Regions from separate parts of the Streptomyces sp. NBC_01591 genome, predicted to be linked through region 1. Evidence: riboswitches for the same ligand, from Rfam matches in the RefSeq annotation. Region 1 holds a riboswitch; the other holds the start of a gene.
The links. Region 1 has a riboswitch for glycine ahead of gcvT (glycine cleavage system aminomethyltransferase GcvT). Riboswitches for the same ligand answer to the same signal wherever they lie in the genome.

Region 1 (7,248 bases):
TCGACAGCGGCGGCGACGTCCGGGTCCAGCTCGTGGAGGGAGGAGTTGAGAAGCGACATCAGGTGGTCCCTTGGGGTCTTTAGTTGCCGGAGAACTCGGTGTACTCGTCGGCGGAGAGCAGGTCCCCCGGCTCCTCCGCGACGCGTACCTTGAACAGCCAGCCGCCTTCGAAGGGAGCGGAGTTCACCAGCGACGGGTCGTCCACGACGTCCTGGTTCGCCTCGGTGACCTCGCCGGTCACCGGGGAGTACAGGTCGCTGACCGACTTGGTCGACTCCAGCTCACCACAGGTCTCGCCCGCGGTCACCGTGTCACCGACCTCGGGGAGCTGGACGTAGACGACGTCGCCGAGCGCGTTGGCCGCGTGCTCGGTGATACCGATCGTGGCCACACCGTCCTCGACGGCCGACAGCCACTCGTGCTCCTTGCTGTAACGCAGCTGCTGGGGGTTGCTCATGACCTGAATTCTCCTGTACGCGGGGGAGTGCTGATGAACGGTGGTCTTACGGTGTGAGACGCGAATGCGTCACTTCTCGAGGAGCGCGGACGTCACTTCTGGCGCTTGTAGAACGGCAGCGCCACGACCTCGTACGGCTCGTGGGTGCCCCGGACGTCCACTCCGACGCCCTCGGCACCGGGCGTGGCGTGCGCGGCGTCGACGTACGCCATGGCGATCGGCTTGCCCAGGGTGGGCGACGGGGCGCCCGAGGTGACCTCGCCGACGACCTCGCCGCCGACGACGACCGAGAAGCCGGCGCGCGGCACCCGGCGGCCCTCGGCGACCAGCCCGACCAGCTTGCGCGGCGGGGCGGTCTCGGCGTGCTCGGCGGCGGCCTGGAGGGCCTTGCGGCCGACGAAGTCGCCCTCCTTCTCGAACTTCACGACCCGGCCGAGACCGGCGTCGAACGGGGTGAGCCCGGTGGTCAGCTCGTGTCCGTACAGCGGCATGCCCGCCTCCAGGCGCAGCGTGTCGCGGCAGGAGAGCCCGCACGGGATCAGGCCGCGGGAGGCGCCCGCCTCGGTCAGCGCCTTCCACAGCTGCTCGGCGTGGACGGGGGCGACGAACAGCTCGAAGCCGTCCTCACCGGTGTAGCCGGTACGGGCGATCAGCGCGGGGACACCGGCGACCGTGCCGGGCAGACCGGCGTAGTACTTCAGACCGTCCAGGTCGGCATCGGTGACGGCGGCCAGGATGGCGGGGGACTCGGGGCCCTGGACGGCGAGCAGCGCGTACGCGTCGCGGTCGTCGCGCACCTCGGCGTCGAAGCCGTCGGCCCGCGCCGTCAGCGCGTCCAGCACGATCTGGGCGTTGCCCGCGTTGGCGACGACCATGTACTCGCTCTCGCCGAGGCGGTAGACGATCAGGTCGTCCAGGATGCCGCCGTCCTCGGCGCAGATCATCGTGTAGCGGGCCCGGCCCACGGCGACGGTGCCGATGTTGCCGACCAGCGCGAAGTTCAGGAAGGCCGCCGCCTCGGGGCCGGTGACGGTGATCTCGCCCATGTGCGACAGGTCGAAGAGGCCGGCCTTCGTGCGCACCGCGTTGTGCTCGTCGCGCTCACTGGCGTACCGCAGGGGCATGTCCCAGCCCGCGAAGTCGGTCATGGTCGCGCCCAGCGAACGGTGCAGGGCATCGAGGGCGGTGAGACGGGGGGCGGTGCTCATGGATATGGCTCCCAGGGCATGACGACGAGGACAATCCCTCCCCATCTGTCATCGGAACCTGAGAGGTTCGCCGAGAGCCCCTGGAAGGGTTCGGCTTGCACCTTGGGTGGAGCCGCGAAGCGGCCCGCTTTTCAGATCTGCCTCATCCACGCGGTACGGGGCCTGAGAGATTCAAGGGAGGAACTTGCTCCTTCGGCGCCCGGCACAAACGGTGACCGGAACTCTCCCGCGCGGATTCAAGCGGCCTTTATGCAGTTGGCCGGGTCATCATCGCACGCATCGAGCCGGAGTGGGGCCTCGGTCCCCCACCGGAATTCGGCGGCGTGGACGGTTGTGCAGCATTACCTTTTCTTTACACTTCATGGGCATACGTGGGGTGACCCGACAGGGGAGGGCGATGACGTTGCAGCGGTACGCGACGACCGCGGGGGTCGCGCACGGCGCGATGCCCGCACAGCCGGGGGCCCCGGCGAGGGAGATGTCCGGCCCGCACGCGCCCGTCGTGCGGGATCTGCGGGAGCGGTCCGGGCGCAGTCCGCGCGGCCTGCGTTTCGCCACGGGCGACGTGGTGGTGGTCTCCGGGCTGCCCGGCAGCGGCAAGTCGACGCTCATCCGGCGGGCGGTGACGACGGCGCACGCCATCGACTCCCAGGACACCCGTGACCGCTGGGCGCGGGCCATGCCCCGCTTACTGCCGTACGCCCTCTACCGCCCGCTCGTCCGCGCCGCCCACTACTGGGGGCTGTGGCGGGTGCTGCGTTCCGGGGAGTCCGTCGTCGTCCACGACTGCGGGACGCAGTCGTGGGTGCGCGGCTGGCTGGCCCGTGGCGCGCGGCGCCGTGGCCGTGTGCTGCATCTCGTCCTGCTCGACGTCACACCCGCGACCGCGAGGGAGGGCCAGCGCGAGCGCGGACGCGGCGTATCGGGCTACGCCTTCGCCCGGCACCGCAGGGCGGTGGGCAGGCTGCTGAGGGCGGCCGAGACCGGCCTGCTGCCGCCCGGGTGCGGCTCGGCGGTGCTGCTGGACCGGGAGGCGGCGGGGAGGCTCGACCGGATCACGTTCTCGGACGGGCGGTTCGGGGCCGGGCGTTAATCTTCTGCCGGAAAGCTTGGGTGAGAAGGGGAAGCAGTGGACGTTCCGGCGCAGGTCCAGTCCCATCCGCAGGGCGGATGGCCGGCCAATGAGCTCGAAGAAGTGCTGATGGCCTCGGTGGGCAGCCCGGAGGCGGGCGGCCGCCTCGTCGAGGTGCTCGGACGCAGCCAGGTATGGGTGCCGCTGCCCAACGGCGGCGGACCCGACTCGTCGGACCTGGACCTGCCGACGCTGGAGATCGAGGGCGCCGCGTACGTCCCCGTGTTCAGCTCCGAACAGCAGTTCCTCGCCTGCGTCGGCACCCAGATGTCCTTCACCGTCGCGCCCGCCCGCGACTTCGCCCGCGGGCTGCCCCCGCAGCTCGGCATCGCCGTGAACCCGGGCGGCGCGGTCGGGCTGCCGCTGCCGCCGCCCGCCGTGGCCGAACTCTGCCGGGCCGGACGCACCCCGCTGGACGGGCCGGCCAGCGGCGGCAGGGTCCGGCTGTACGAACCGGACTGGAAGGAGGAGCCCGTCGACTTCCTCTCCGCGGCGGCCGGTGAATTCGAGGTGAGCGGCGTCGTGCTCTCCGCCCGCCGGGCGCTGGCCAGCATCGAGGGCGGCGACCCCGTCCTCTTCATCGGCGTCGAGTTCTCCACCTGGGAAGGCGCGGGGCGCAATGCCCCGATGGACGCCCTCGGCCGTGCTCTGGGCCGGGTCGAGGTGCCCTGGCCGGTCAATCTCGTACTGCTCGATGTGGCGCAGGACCCGGTCGCCGACTGGATGCGGGAGAAGATCCAGCCGTTCTACCAGCGGGCGGGCGCGTAGGGCCTTTCGTGGCGCCCGTGGCGGGCACCGGCGTGGAACACCGCTTCGACCCATGGCGTCAAGTCGGTGTCAGGACCGGCGCATAAGCTGGTTTCATGGCTGGTGCCTCGGCATCATGCCGCACCCGTGTGCCCGGGAGCGGCGGGCCGACACAGTGGATCGAAGAGGGGCGGGACCAGGTGAGTGCGTCAGGCACCGCGGCGGCCGGGCAGGTCGAGCACATGCTGCGCCAAGTGACGCCCGGGCGCTATGACGCGTACGAGGCACTGCTGCAGGCCCTCGCGAGCGGCCGGATCTGGATGCTCCTCTGGCACGGCCAGGCGGGCTCGCCCGACGCCCAGTACGGAAACATGGAGGTCGACGGCCTCGGCTACGCCCCCTGTGTGACCTCCGCCCAGGAGCTCTCGGCCAGTGGCTGGAACCGCGCCCATGAGCTGGTCGGCGGCCGGGACATCGCCCGAGCCCTCTTCCCCGACCGCTGGGGCATCTGGCTCAACCCGCACGCCCCCGGCGGCGGCGTGGGCATCCCCTGGCTGGATCTGCGCCGGATCGCCACCGGCCTCGACCGGATGCCGGCCGGCCCGCTCCGGCTCACCGAGCCGGCCATCGAGATCCCGCAGTTCTACGCCCTGCTCACGCAGAACGCCCATCGCACACCGGCGATCCGCTCGCTGCGCCGCGCCTGGGTGCAGCCCGCGCTCGGGGTCCCGTACCTCACCATCGGTCTCGACCTCTACGACACGAGCCCGCCCTCGGTGGACGCGGCGCGCGCGATGATGCAGCAGTCGATCTCCGCCGTCCCGGACGGGCTGCCCGTCTCCACCGTCGCGATGTCCGACGAGTACGACCCGGTCGCGATGTGGCTGCGCGCCAACGCCCGCCCGTTCTACGACCGTGAGGCGCATGCCCCGGCGGCCCCCGCCGCGGGCTACGGCTACCCGCCGCAGGGCACGTACTGACCCTTCTGGGGCTGTTCGCCCCTGAAGACCGGAATGCAGTTGTACGTTGCCGGATTCCCGGAACGCGACCATAAGGCACCAACTCCCCGAATGTGCACGCACGTTCATTTGCCCGGCGCCTCATCTGGCCTTCCATGTCCGAGATTTCCATGCTGGGCACGTCTGATGGTGAAAGCGTCGCGAATCTGCGCGCATGCCCCCTTCCGTATCCCTTCCGTATTAACTGACCTGTGTTCGGCGGGCGTTCACATCCGTCCGGATAACGGAACACCCCAGACCGCATCACGGTTAGGCATCCATTCGCCTGTCGGTATGGCTACCAGTCGTAACGGCAATGAAGACTCCCGCAGCAAGGGCGTCTTGCCGCCTCTGCGTACGACTGACTGATCGTGCCGCCACAGCGGCCAGTTCGGCCCGGCCACCGCCGGTTGAGAGGGGTCCTTGCCACGATGACGGCACCACTGCACGAGCCGACCAAGGAAGCGGATCCGGTCGCGACCGGCGGTCCCGCAGTCGACTCCGGGGTGAAGAAGGTCGAGGGACGGTCTCTCAAGCAGATCGCCTGGAACCGCCTGAAGCAGGACAAGGTCGCTCTGACGGGTGGCATCGTTGTCCTCGGCCTGATCGTGGTGGCGATCTTCGCTCCGCTGATCGTGAACCTGTTCGGGCATCCGCCGAACGAGTTCCACCAGGACATGCTCGACCCGCTGACCAATCTCCCTATGGGTGATCTCGGCGGCGTGAGCGGCGACTACCTCTTCGGCGTCGAGCCCAACAAGGGCCGCGACATCTTCAGCCGGGTCGTCTACGGTGCCCGGATCTCGCTGCTCGTGGCCTTCCTGGCGGCCTTGGTCGCCGTCGCCCTCGGCACTCTCTTCGGGATCATCGCCGGCTACTTCGGCGGCTGGGTGGACGCGGTGATCAGCCGGGTCATGGACGTGCTGCTGTCCTTCCCGCAGCTCCTCTTCATCATCTCGCTGGTCTCGGTCCTCCCCGACGATCTGCTCGGGCTCACCGGCAGCGGCGTACGCATCGCCGTACTCGTCGCCGTCATCGGCTTCTTCGGCTGGCCGTACGTGGGACGCATCGTCCGGGGCCAGACGCTCTCGCTGCGCGAGCGCGAGTACGTGGAGGCGGCGCGCAGCCTCGGCGGGGGACGGACACACATCCTCTTCCGTGAGCTGCTGCCGAACCTGGTGGCGCCGATCACCGTCTACGCGACGCTCATGATCCCCACCAACATCCTCACCGAAGCGGCCCTCAGCTTCCTCGGTGCCGGTGTCCGGCCGCCCACCGCCTCCTGGGGCGGGATGCTGCGGGACGCCCTGGAGACGTACGAGCACGACCCGATGTTCATGGTCTTCCCCGGCGTGACGATCTTCATCACCGTGCTGGCCTTCAACCTCTTCGGGGACGGGCTGCGCGACGCCCTGGACCCCAAGGGGACCCGATAGCCCACGACTTGCCCCTGCCGCATCGTCAGGTGGCTCTTCCCATGGTTCTCCGGCAAGCAACGGCCTGGGACCGCGATCTCGGAGGTTACGAGAAAATGTCCACAGTTACCTCGAAACGACGGCTCACCGCTGGTGCGGCCCTCGTGGTCGCGGCGCTGATGACCACCACGGCGTGCGGCGGCGGCGACAGCGAAGGCGGCGGCAAGTCGAAGGGCGCCGGCTTCAACGCGGCGTTCAACAAGGTTGCCAACCCGTCCACCAAAAAGGGTGGAACGCTGAAGATGGTCGGCAAGCAGGACCTCGACTCCGCCGACCCCCAGCGTGCCTACTACGGCATGGCCTGGGACTTCATGCGCTTCTACACCCGCCAGCTGGTCACGTACGACACCAAGCCGGGTGTGGCCTCCACCAAGCTGGTCGGCGACCTGGCCACCGGCCCCGGTGAGATCACGGACGGCGGCAAGACCTACACGTACAAGCTGCGTGATGGCCTGACCTGGGAGGACGGCTCCAAGCTGACCTCCAAGGACGTCAAGTACGGCATCGAGCGCATCTGGGCGACGGACACCATCACCGGTGGCCCGCAGTACCTGAAGCAGACGCTGGACCCCAAGGGCGAGTACAAGGGCCCTTACAAGGACAAGTCCGCGGACAAGCTCGGCCTCAAGGCGATCGAGACGCCCGACGACAACACCATCATCTTCAAGCTGCCCAAGCCGAACGGTGACTTCGAGCAGTTCCTCGCCATGCCGTCCGGCTCGCCCGTGAAGGCGGAGAAGGACACCGGGGCGAAGTACACCCAGCGCCCGTTCTCCTCCGGCCCGTACAAGTTCGAGTCGTACAAGCCGGGCAAGAACATCGTGCTCGTCCGCAACGACAAGTGGCAGAAGGCCTCCGACCCGCTGCGCGCCGCGCTCCCGGACAAGGTCACCGTGACGATCTCCGCCAACCTGGAGGAGAACGACAAGAAGCTGATGGAGGGCGACTACGACGTCGACCTCAACGGCACCGGCATGACCCAGTCCGGCCGCGTCACCGCCGTCCAGGATCACAAGGACAGCGTCGACAACATGCAGACGTCCTTCGTCCGCTACGTCGCGCTCGTCCACACGGCGAAGCCGCTGGACGACGTCCACTGCCGCAAGGCCGTCTTCTACGCCACCGACTTCGCCGGTCTCCAGCAGACCCGCGGTGGCGAGATCGCCGGTGGCGCGATAGCCAACAGCACCCTGCCGGTCTCCATCAAGGGTCACAGCGACTACGACCCGTA
Region 2 (7,248 bases), 4.6 Mb from region 1:
CCGTGGCGGGGCACAGCGCTGAGGGGGCGCACTTCGATGCCCGTCCGGACTAGCCCGGTCCGGCCACCCCGAACCACCCGAAGGGACAGTGCAGTTGCGGTGAACCGTCCGCGCGGGTGATGCGTCCTTCGAGTAAGGGGAAGTGCTGCTGCGAAATCCCTGCGGATTGACGCCCGTGGGGCAACACTGGGACCGGACCGATCGATACGGGGGGCGGCCATGAACACCTCATCCAGCCGCAGGACATTCACTACAACGCAGCGAAAGAACCCAGCCATGTGCCAGCATCAGCCACCATGCCCGACCGCCGACTCAGCCGACCGGGAAGCCGCACGCCTGACGGCGCACCACCCGGAACAGGGCTGGAGCCTGCTGTGCAACGGAGTCCTGCTCTTCGAGGACACCGGTGAGCTGCTCCCGGACGGCCAGATCATCGCTCCGCACCGGCCCCTGGGCACCGATCGGGTGATGAGGGCCGCCTGATCGCGGCCGGTACGAGCTGGGGCCGGCCCGGAGAATCCTCCGAACCGGCCCCGACGCATGACCGCGTCACGCGGTGACGCTCATGACTCAGCTGTCGTACTCGTCCAGCGGCGGGCAGGAGCAGACGAGGTTACGGTCACCGAAGGCACCGTCGATCCGGCGCACCGGCGGCCAGTACTTGTCGGCGGCCGAGACTCCGGCCGGGAAGACCGCCACCTCACGGCTGTACTCGTGCTTCCACTCCCCGCCCAGCATCGCCGCCGTGTGCGGAGCGTTGTGCAGCGGGTTGTCGTCCATGCTCCATTCGCCGGAGGCCACCTTCTCGACCTCGCCGCGAATGGCGATCATCGTGTCGCAGAACCGGTCGAGCTCCGCGAGGTTCTCGCTCTCGGTCGGCTCGATCATCAGCGTCCCGGCGACCGGGAACGACATGGTCGGCGAGTGGAAGCCGTAGTCGATCAGACGCTTGGCGATGTCGTCGACGCTGACGCCGGTGGCCTTGGAGATCGGCCGCAGGTCCACGATGCACTCGTGCGCGACCAGACCGGCCGGGCCGTTGTACAGGATCGGGTAGTGCGGTTCCAGACGCTTGGCGATGTAGTTGGCCGCGAGCACGGCGACCTGCGTCGCACGCTTCAGGCCCTCCCCGCCCATCAGGCGTACGTACGCCCAGGAGATGGGGAGAATACCGGCCGAGCCCCACGGAGCGGCCGAGATCGGTCCGACACCGGTCTCGGGGCCCGCGGCGGGCTGCAGCGGGTGGTTCGGCAGGTACGGCGCGAGGTGCGCGCGCACGCCGACCGGGCCGACGCCGGGGCCGCCGCCGCCGTGCGGGATGCAGAAGGTCTTGTGCAGGTTCAGGTGCGAGACGTCGCCGCCGAACCGGCCCGGCCTGGCGAGGCCCACCAGCGCGTTGAGGTTGGCACCGTCGACGTACACCTGACCGCCGGCGTCGTGCACCTCGGCGCAGATGTCGGCGACGTGCTCCTCGAACACACCGTGCGTCGACGGGTACGTGATCATGAGCACGGCGAGCTCGTCGCGGTGCTTCTCGATCTTGGCGCGGAGGTCCTCTATGTCCACCTCGCCGTCGTCGGCGGTCTTGACCACGACGACCTTCATGCCGGCCATGACGGCGCTGGCCGCGTTGGTGCCGTGCGCGGAGGACGGGATGAGGCAGACGGTGCGCTGCTCGTCGCCGTTGGCCCGGTGGTACGCCCGCACGGCCAGCAGGCCCGCGAACTCGCCCTGCGAGCCCGCGTTCGGCTGGATGGAGACCGCGTCGTACCCGGTGACCTCGGCGAGGCGCTCCTCCAGCTCGCGGATGAGGGTGAGGAAGCCCTGCGCCTGCTCGGCCGGAGCGAAGGGGTGCAGCGCGCCGAACTCGGGCCAGGTGATCGACTCCATCTCGGTGGTCGCGTTCAGCTTCATGGTGCAGGAGCCGAGCGGGATCATGCCGCGGTCCAGCGCGTAGTCCCGGTCGGCGAGCCTGCGCAGGTAGCGCAGCATCGCGGTCTCGGAGCGGTGCTGGTGGAAGACCGGGTGGGTGAGGATCTCGTCGGTGCGCAGCAGACCCTCGGGAAGCGCGTCGGCAGCGGTGGCGTCCAGCGCCTCGATGTCCCCGTCGGCGCCGAAGGCGGCCCAGACGGCGGCGATCTGCGCACGCGTGGTGGTCTCGTCGCAGGCGAGGGAGACCAGGTCGGCGTCGACGAGCCGCAGGTTGACCCCACACTCGCGGGCGGCGGCGACGGTCTCCGCGGCCCTGCCCGGGACGCGCACGGTGAGAGTGTCGAAGTAGGCGCCGGTCACGACGTCGACCCCGGCGGCGCGCAGGCCCTCGGCCAGGATCGTCGCGTAACGGTGGGTACGCCGGGCGATCGTCCGCAGCCCGTCCGGGCCGTGGTAGACGGCGTACATTCCGGCCATGACGGCGAGCAGCACCTGGGCGGTACAGATGTTGCTGGTGGCCTTCTCGCGGCGGATGTGCTGCTCGCGGGTCTGCAGGGCCAGCCGGTAGGCCTTGTTGCCGTCCGCGTCGACGGAGACACCGACGAGGCGGCCGGGAAGGCTGCGGGCGAACTTCTCACGTACGGCCATGAATCCGGCGTGCGGTCCGCCGAAGCCCATCGGCACACCGAAGCGCTGCGTGGTGCCGACCGCGATGTCCGCGCCCAGGTCACCGGGCGAGGTGAGCAGGGTCAGGGCGAGCAGGTCGGCGGCGACCGTGACGATCGCACCCAGCCCGTGGGCCTGCTCGATGACGGGCTTGATGTCCCGGACAGCTCCGGAGGCGCCCGGGTACTGCACCAGCACGCCGAAGACACCGCGCTCGGCGATCTCCGCCGGGATGCCGTCGGACAGGTCGGCGACGACGACCTCGACACCGGTCGGCTCGGCGCGGGTCTCGATGACCGCGATCGTCTGCGGCAGGGCGTCGGCGTCGACCAGGAAGACACCGTCCTTCACCTTGCCGACGCGCCGGGAGAGCGCCATGGCCTCGGCAGCCGCGGTGCCCTCGTCGAGCAGCGAGGCGCCGGAGGTGGGCAGCCCGGTCAGCTCGGCGACCATGGTCTGGAAGTTGAGCAGCGCCTCCAGGCGGCCCTGCGAGATCTCCGGCTGGTACGGCGTGTAGGCCGTGTACCAGGCGGGGTTCTCCATGACGTTGCGCAGGATCACCGGCGGGGTGAAGGTGCCGTAGTAGCCGAGCCCGATCATCGGGGCCAGCACCTGGTTGCGGTCCGCGAGGTCGCGCAGCTCGGCGAGGACCTCGGCCTCGGTGCGTGCGGCCGGCAGCCCGAGTGCCTCCGCGCTCTTGATGACATCGGGCACCGCGGCCGCGGTGAGCTCGTCCAGCGAGCCGTAACCGACCTGGGCGAGCATCTTCGACTGCGCCTCGGCATCGGGTCCGATATGGCGATGCTCGAACGGAATGCCCTGCTCCAGCTGGGAGAGCGGAGTGCGACGGGGGGTCATGGTGGAGGCCTCCTGGTCTGTCACGACCTGCGAGGGGCACCACGGCGCGGGTGCCCGAACGGCCTCCCCCTCTGTCATCTCAACCTGAGAGCTTCACCGGCGCGCCCTGCGGCGTACCGGCTTTCACCGTCGGTGAGGAAGGGACTCGCACCGGCACTCGGCCGCACGATACCCGCCCTGCTTTCCAGAGTGACCTCGTCCGTGCGGTACGGGGGCCTGAGAGATTCCGGGGAGGATTTGCTCCTTCGGCGCCTTCGGATCAGCTCCGGAGGACTCTCCCGCACGGGGTCAGCAGCCATCACCAGCCTACCAGCGGGGTTCGTGGCTGATTTCTCGAGTGGCCAACCACCCGGATCTGCCTTTTTGTAGTGCTTGTGGAGTAGCCGCGACCAGTGGGAGGGACCGTGCAGACCGACATCGATCCGCGCAGCCTGATCGGCCGCAAGGCGTTCGACCGCAAGGGCACCAAGATCGGAACCGTGGACGAGGTGTATCTCGACGACGCGACCGGTGTGCCCGAGTGGGCAGCCGTACGCACCGGACTCTTCAGCCGGGACGCCTTCGTCCCGCTGGAACCCAGCGAATTCGTGGAGGACACGCTCCGCATCCCCTTCGACCGAGCGCTGATCAAGGACGCGCCCGACTTCGGCGTCGGCCGCCATCTCTCACCGGAACAGGAACTCCAGCTCTACCGGCACTACGGTCTGGACTCCCCGCCCGAGGAGACCGGCCCGGACAGGGACTTCGGCAGACTGGCCGGCCAGGACGAGTAGTCCACCGGGTCCCGCACCAACGGCAGCGGATCGGCCGGCTGGAGTTCCGGGTCGTCGATCCGGAACGTACGCACCCGGCCTGGCGCCGACTCGGGCTCCTCGAACCGCACGGTCACCCGGCCGACGCCGCTGCCCTGGACCCAGCCATGGCCGTACACGTCATGGCGTACGTCATGTCCGGCGGGCCACCGCCGTGCGGCGCGCTGCTCGGCGGTCTCCGGGGCCTCCGCCCGGGGATCGCCCGGCAGCTCGGCCCCGTCGTCCCCCGCCGGTGTCGTCCCCCCGGCCGATTCCTCGACTGCGGTCTGCTCACCGGCGGCCTGGGCGAAGAGATCCTCCTGCGTGTAGTCGGCAAGCCCCGTCACGCCCACTCCGAGGAGCCGGACGCCTCCAGTGGTGTCCACGGCCTCCAGGAGCCGTGCGGCGGCCTCACGGACCACCGAGGGGTCGTCCGTGGGCCCGCGGAGCGTCTCGGACCTCGTGAGCGTCGAGAAGTCGTACCGGCGCACCTTCAGCACCACCGTCCGCCCGGACCGCCCCGCGCCCCGCAACCGCTGGACACATCGGTCGGCCAGCCGCTCGACCTCCGTCCTGATCCGCACCCGGTCGTGCAGATCGGCGTCGAAGGTGTCCTCGACCGACACCGATTTGGCGTCCCGCTCCGCGACCACCGGCCGGTCGTCGTACCCGAACGCCATACGGTGGAGCGAGCCGCCGTGGGCCTTCCCCAGCAGCCGTACGAGCTCGTCCTCACCCGCCTCCACCAGGTCGTCGACCGTCGTCATCCCGGCGCGGCGCAGATGGTCCGCCGTCGCGGGCCCGACGCCGGGGAGAATCCGTACCGACATGGGTGCGAGCAGCTCCCGCTCCGTGCCGGGCTCTATGAGCAGCAGACCGTTCGGTTTCGCCTCCTCCGAAGCGATCTTGGCCAGCATCTTGGAACCGGCGAGCCCGACCGAACCGCTGAGCCCGGTGACCGCCTTGATGGCCGTACGCAGCTGCTCACCGATCTCCAGTGCCGAAGCCGTGTCATCGGCGGTCCCTCCGGCCTCCAGGTCCACGAAGGCCTCGTCCAGGCTGAGGGGCTCCACCAGCGGGGAAAGCCGCGCGAGCAGCTCCATCACCTGGTCGCTCACCGTCCGGTACAGCTGGAAGCGGGGCACCAGATAGGCCGCGTTGGGCGCCAGCCGCCGCGCCTGCGCCGTGGGCATCGCCGAGTGCACCCCGAAGCGACGCGCCTCGTACGACGCGGTGGCGACAACCCCGCGCGGCCCCAGACCGCCCACCACGACCGGCTTGCCGCGCAGGCTCGGCTTCGCCGCCTGCTCGGCAGAGGCGTAGAAGGCATCCATGTCCAGATGCAGGATGGTGGGCGCGGCTCTCACATCAATCGATGCTGCCCTACGGCACTGACAATCGCCGCGCCCGAACCGGCGGCCGCGTCAGCCGGCGCGGTTGCGCCGCCGCGCGAGCTCATCGGTGGGATTGTTCCCGATGAGGGTCTCGCCGGTGTCCACCCGCTCGCCGTGCAGCTGCGAGAGGGCGACGTCGACGTCCTGCCACACCACACCCACCGCGATGCCGAAGACCCCCTGGCCGCCCTGGAGCAGGCTGACGACCTCGTCGGGCGAGGAACACTCGTAGACCGTCGCCCCGTCGCTCATCAGCGTCATCCGCTCAAGGTCCTGGAATCCGCGGGCCCGCAGATGCTGCACCGTGGTGCGGATGTTCTGGAGTGCCACGCCCGTGTCCAGGAAGCGCTTCACGATCTTCAGCAGGACGACGTCCCGGAAGCTGTAGAGCCGCTGTGTGCCGGAGCCGTACGCCGGACGCACGCTCGGTTCCACCAGTCCCGTGCGCGCCCAGTAGTCGAGCTGCCGGTAGGTGATCCCGGCCGCCGCGCAGGCGGTCGGCCCGCGGTAGCCGATCTCGTTGGCCGATGCCACTCCGTCCCCCGCCACCGCCGCCGGTTGAACCGGTTGCATGATGGTGTGGTCGGCTGTACTCCCCTGCTGCGGATACGGCCCACCCGCTGCCGTACCGTCGCCGCTGCTACTCACGCCGACCTCCGTCCTTGACCTGCCATCTCGAAGGTAGGCAGTCACTCGGGGTGCGTCAACGATCGCCACACTCGGCACGCCGAGTGATAATCACCCTGAGGGTGGTTTCCCGTGTCTCATGAACGGGAAAGGCTTGCCGAATGCGCTGACGGCGACCCCGAAGAACGGTCACTGACTGTTGGTACCGAAATCCTCCGGAGAGATCTGATCGAGGAACTCGCGGAATTTCTCCACCTCATCCTCCTGCTCGTCCGGGATCGCGATGCCCGCGTCGTCGAGCACCCCGTCACTGCCGTAGATCGGCGTTCCGGTGCGCAGGGCGAGCGCTATGGCGTCGGACGGCCGCGCGCTCACCTCGACCCCGCTGGCGAAGACCAGCTCCGCGTAGAAGACCCCTTCCCGAAGGTCCGTGATGCGGACCTCGGTGAGCTCCTGGCCGACGGCCTCGAGCACGTCCTTGAAGAGATCATGGGTCAGCGGCCTGGCCGGAGCCATGCCCTGCTGGGCGAAGGCGATCGCGGTCGCCTCACCAGGACCGATCCAAATGGGGAGGTACCGATCGCCTCCCACTTCACGCAGGAGCACGATCGGTTGGTTGGAGGGCATTTCCACCCGGACACCCACAACGTCGAGCTCGTTCACACAGCAACCCTAGGACGTGCTCGGCAGGTTTGGGTAGTCGGGCACCGGCGCGATCAGTGGAGCCGGATGTGCAGAGCACTCTGCACCAGGGCCGAATGGAGCCTCACGGACAGCTCCGCAAGCTCTTTCGCAGTGGCCTCCGCATGGGCTCTGGTCTGCGGATTCCGGTGCCGGCGCAAGGGCGCGACCACCTGCTCGATGAGCCCGACCTCACGATCCGCGGCCGCCCGCATGGCGCGCAGGTGACGCGGTTCCAGACCGAACCTGCCCAGATCCGCCACAAGCTTGGCCACCGTGACCATCTCGGCGTCGTAACC

Region 2: another riboswitch for glycine. It lies ahead of gcvP (aminomethyl-transferring glycine dehydrogenase); the one in region 1 lies ahead of gcvT (glycine cleavage system aminomethyltransferase GcvT).

Annotation. Positions count from the first base shown of each region.
Region 1 covers NZ_CP109327.1:6,190,807-6,198,054, forward strand. The annotation lists gene glyA (serine hydroxymethyltransferase) at 1-59, opposite strand, end outside; gene gcvH (glycine cleavage system protein GcvH) at 80-457, opposite strand; gene gcvT (glycine cleavage system aminomethyltransferase GcvT) at 550-1,665, opposite strand; glycine riboswitch at 1,807-1,904, opposite strand; gene OG978_RS28685 (AAA family ATPase) at 2,063-2,758, shown strand; gene OG978_RS28690 (enhanced serine sensitivity protein SseB) at 2,795-3,565, shown strand; gene OG978_RS28695 (enhanced serine sensitivity protein SseB C-terminal domain-containing protein) at 3,745-4,524, shown strand; gene OG978_RS28700 (ABC transporter permease) at 4,974-5,978, shown strand; gene OG978_RS28705 (ABC transporter substrate-binding protein) at 6,074-7,248, shown strand, end outside.
Region 2 covers NZ_CP109327.1:1,583,529-1,590,776, forward strand. The annotation lists gene OG978_RS07450 (DUF5999 family protein) at 277-483, shown strand; gene gcvP (aminomethyl-transferring glycine dehydrogenase) at 571-3,456, opposite strand; glycine riboswitch at 3,651-3,747, opposite strand; gene OG978_RS07460 (PRC-barrel domain-containing protein) at 3,861-4,229, shown strand; gene OG978_RS07465 (DNA polymerase IV) at 4,154-5,614, opposite strand; gene OG978_RS07470 (MerR family transcriptional regulator) at 5,672-6,289, opposite strand; gene OG978_RS07475 (bifunctional nuclease family protein) at 6,458-6,931, opposite strand; gene ftsR (transcriptional regulator FtsR) at 6,985-7,248, opposite strand, start outside.